One region of the Thioalkalivibrio sp. ALR17-21 genome, then DNA from elsewhere that is predicted to be linked to it. Evidence: predicted binding sites of a transcription regulator. Region 1 holds the regulator's gene; the other holds the start of a gene.

Region 1 (2,200 bases):
GCGGAGGCATTCGCGCTGGGGGACTATCTCGAAGGCCTGCTGCATCCGGAGCGGATCGACGCGGACTGGATCGATGAAGTGGCCCGATTCACCGGGATCGACCGCGACCACCTGCGCGCGACCGGCGGCCGCGTCACCCTGAACATGGCGCAGCGTGGCCTGCTGCGGGACGAGGGCCGGCTGGTCAGCCTGTACGACGGCGGGATCGATTCGCCCGATCCGGTCCCGACCCGCACGCGGCCGCGGGCCGATGCCATCCTCGACGGTCTGGTGGCCCCGCTGTCCACCGCCATGCTGGACCACCTGCGCAACACCCTGGACTGGTCACACGGGCATCAGTATCGCCTGCTCAGCCGCGAAGTCTTCGGTGCCTGGGACTGGGACAGCTCGCAGCGGACCGGCCCGGCCTCGGCGATGGACGACCTGGCCACCGCGCTGGCACTGGATCCCCGCTTTCGCATCTTCAGCGTGCACGGCGAGGCCGACCTGATCACCCCCTACTTCGCCACCGAATGGCTGCTGGGGCAGATCGCGCATGCCGCGGACCCGGGCGACGACGAGCGCATCGTCACCGGCCGCTATCCCGGCGGGCACATGCTGTACATGCGTGCCGACACCAACGCCGAGCTGTTCGACGACGCCCGGCGCTTCTACACCGGACACGCAGCAGACGAAGACGGGACCGCAGCGGACCCCGACTGACGGCTTGCCGACCCGGGCGCCCTCCGGTTACTGTAATTATGAACAGTATCCGGAGCTGCCCTCGTGTCGTCCGACCCCTCGCTTACCCCGCGCCAGCAGGCCATCCTCGACTACATCACCGAGGTGGTCACCACCCAGGGCACCGCGCCCACGCGCAACGAGATCGCCACGGCCTTCGGCTTTCGCTCGCCCCATGCGGCGGAATGCCACCTCAAGGCCCTGGCGCGCAAGGGCGCGATCGAACTGGTCGGCGGAGCGGCCCGCGGGATCCGCCTGCCTCCCGACACGCGCCCCTCGCCCGCCACGCCCTCGGGAGCGGAGGGCATCCCCCTGATCGGCCGGGTTGCGGCCGGCTCGCCGCTGCTGGCCACCGAACACATCGAGGGGCACTACCAACTCGGCGACGCACTGTTCCGGGCCCGTCCCGACTACCTGCTGCGGGTGCACGGCGAAAGCATGCGTGATGCCGGCATCCTCGACGGCGACCTGCTGGCCGTGCGCCGCACCCCGGAGGCCCGGGAGGGCCAGATCGTGGTCGCGCGCATCGAGGACGAGGTCACGGTCAAGCGCTTCCGGCGCGATGGTTCGCGGATCCGTCTGCTGCCCGAAAACCCCGATTTCAGCCCCATCGAGGTCGATCCCGAACGCCGCGAACTCGCGATCGAGGGGATCGGCGTAGGGGTACTGCGAAATCTGGAAGGCGAATGACCCGCGCCCTGGACTCGCTGCTGGAACACCCGGCCCTGTGGCGCGGCCGCCAGGGCGCCCCCGTCAGTGGCGACGCGGTCTGGCCGGCGGGCACGCCCGAACTGGAAAAGGCCCTGGGCGGCGGCTGGCCGCGCGGCCAGCTGGTGGAACTGCTGGGCGCGCCCTTCGGCAGCGGCGAGACCCGCCTGCTGGTGCCCATGCTCGCCGCCTGCGGACGCGCCCGGCTGTGGACCGCCCTGATCGGCCCGCCCGCGACCCCCTGGCTGCCCGGCTGGCAGCAGCTGGGTATCCCTCCGGAGCGGGTCCTGCTGGTGCAGGCCGAACAGGACCCCGAACGCCTGTGGAGCGCGGAACAGTGCCTGCGTGACCCGGCCTTTGGCGCACTGCTGGTCTGGATCCACGGCCCTGCGGAAACCGCGCGCCTGCGCCGTCTGCGCCTGGCGGCCGGCGAAAGCCGCGCCTGTGCCGTGCTCTACCGTCCGCCGCAGGCGGCCGAACAGCCCTCGCCAGCGCATCAGCGCCTGCAGTGGCAACCACATGGCCGAGGCCTGCGCCTGCACTTTCTCAAGGGTAACGGCGCACAGTACCGACGCGGTCGGCCGCTGGATATCTCCGTTGCACACCCGCCCCCCGCGGAGGACGCCCCGTGATCCCGGACGCGCACCCGTCGCAACCGGCGCCCGCCCGCGACCGCGGCCCTTCGGGCCCCGCCCTGCAGCTGCTTCCGGGGCTCCCGGAGCTGCCCCGCGATTCTGCACCTGCCCCGTCCCCGAACGCCGCGCCGGGGGCC
Region 2 (2,200 bases), on a different contig from region 1:
TGGCGGTCAGGGCATCCAGCCGCGCGCGCGAGATCCCCAGCGCCCGGCCCACGTCGCGCAGAGCGCTGCGGCGGCGATAGCGGATCACGGTACAGGCCAGTGCCGCGCGGTCGCGGCCGTAGCGCCGGTAGATGTACTGGATGACTTCCTCGCGGCGTTCGTGCTCGAAATCGACGTCGATATCCGGCGGCTCGCCGCGTTCGGCGGAGATGAAACGCTCGAACAGCATGTTCGAGCGCGACGGGTCCACTGCGGTGATGCCCAGCACGTAGCACACCGCCGAATTGGCCGCCGACCCGCGCCCCTGGCACAGGATGCCGCGGCTGCGCGCGAAGCGGACGATGTCATAGACCGTCAGGAAATACGGCTCGTAACCCAGCTCGGCGATGGTGCCCAGCTCGCGCTCGATCTGCGCCTGTACCGCCTCCGGGATGCCGTCGGGCCAGCGCTCGCGTGCCCCGCGCAGGCTCTCCTCGCGCAGGTACTCGGTGGCCGTGCGCCCGGGTGGCAGCGGGTCGGTGGGGTAGTGGTATTCGAGTTCGTCCAGGGAAAAGCGGCAGTCGTCGGCGATGGCGACCGCGTGGCACAGCCAGGCGGCGGGATACAGCGTGGCCAGATCGGCGCGCGGGCGCAGGCAGCGTTCGCCGTTGGGGAACAGCTCGCCGGCGGCCTGCGCGACCGTGCAGCGGTGATGCAGGGCGGTCAGGACATCCTGCAGTGCGCGGCGGCCGCGGGCATGCATGTGCACGTCGCCGCAGGCCGTCACCGGCAGGTCGTGTTCCTGCGCGAGCTGCCGTGCCCGGGCGATCTGCGCCGGATCCCCGGGCGTGCGCAGCAGCGCTACCGCCAGATGTCCCTGGCCCGGCGCGGCCCATGCCCGCAGCCAGGCCGCCGCGTCGGAGAGGCCGGGGGCGTCGGTTTCCGGCCACAGGTGCAGCAGCACATGCCAGCCGGCGCGGGCCTGCGGCGGGACCGCCTCCAGATCCGCCCGGGTCAGGTGGTGCTCGCCCTTGTCCGCGGCCCCGCGTGCGGTGGTGATCAGGCGGCACAGCGCGGCGTAGCCCGTGCGCTCGCGCACCAGCACGGTCAGCTCGGGGCCGTCGGCCAGCCGCAGGCGGGCGCCTGCGATCAGGTGCACGCCGGTGCGCTGCGCCGCCTCGTGCGCGCGCACCAGGCCCGCCAGCGAGGCGATGTCGGTCAGTGCCAGCGCGCGATAGCCCAGCGCCGCCGCGCGCTCTACCAGCTCCTCCGGGTGCGAGGCCCCGCGCAGGAACGAGAAGTTGCTCAGCGCCGTGAGTTCGGCAAAGGCCGGGGCGGTTTCGCCTTCGGGTGCGCGTTCGTCCATATACTGTATATTTGTACAGTATCACGGGCGAAGCAAGCCGTCCCCCGGGATACGGGGGACGGCAAGGGGTTGTCAGGGGGCTTCAGGGGTGTAGCAGGGGATCAGCGGCCCAGGCCGGTGAGGCGCGCGGGCTCCAGGATCTCGATCCAGTAGCCGTCGAGGTCCTTCACGAAGGCGATGTCCTTCAGCCCGCCCTCGTCGGGGCGCTTCACGAACTCCACGTCGTTCTGGTCGAACCAGCGCACCGCGGCGTCGAGGTCGGGTACCGAGAAGCAGATGTGGCCGAAGCCCTGCGGTTCGGTATTGCCGTCGTGGTAGTGAAAGTCCGGATCCTTCTCGGTGCCGTAGTTGTAGGTCAGCTCGAGGATGCCGCGCTGGCTGAACATCCAGCGGGTGCGCTCGCCCTCGTCCTGCGGCGGCGCCGGCTCACCTTCGTCCTGGCGGGCGAGGAAATACAGCGTGAACTCGAATTCCGGGAAGTCCAGGGTCTTCACCAGCTCCATGCCGAACACGCGCCGGTAGAAATCCAGCGACGCGTCCGGGTCCTTCACGCGCAGCATGGTGTGGTTGAAGCGGAAGCCAGCGGTGGGGTTGTCGCTCATGTGGGGATCCTTTTCGGCCGGATGGGGTATGCCCGAAGAATGGAACACGCCGCGGCGGGTTCCCGCAAGGTCGCCGGCACCGCCGACGCTCGGTGGGGTGTTCGGTGGCTCGTCGCCGCCCCGTCACTGCGAGGAGGCGCAGCCGACGCGGCAGTCGGGTGGGGTGACACTGGCGCCGGGGGTTTCGCCGGGAGATCGCTTCGCTACGCTCGCGATGACGGGGTTATGGTCACAATGCCGGGAACACGGTCGC

The links. The regulator LexA, encoded in region 1, represses DNA repair genes until DNA is damaged. The targets are predictions, from matches to a motif close to TACTGTNNATATNNACAGTA.
Region 2: G020_RS0106905 (error-prone DNA polymerase) is a predicted target of LexA. The motif match lies at 1,347-1,366, and genes of this name have one in related genera.

Annotation. Positions count from the first base shown of each region.
Region 1 is NZ_ATUL01000006.1:90,407-92,606, forward strand. Features, by position in the region: gene G020_RS0104780 (S10 family peptidase) at 1-702, shown strand, start outside; gene lexA (transcriptional repressor LexA) at 766-1,410, shown strand; gene imuA (translesion DNA synthesis-associated protein ImuA) at 1,407-2,060, shown strand.
Region 2 is NZ_ATUL01000009.1:98,266-100,465, forward strand. Features, by position in the region: gene G020_RS0106905 (error-prone DNA polymerase) at 1-1,345, opposite strand, end outside; gene gloA (lactoylglutathione lyase) at 1,447-1,947, opposite strand.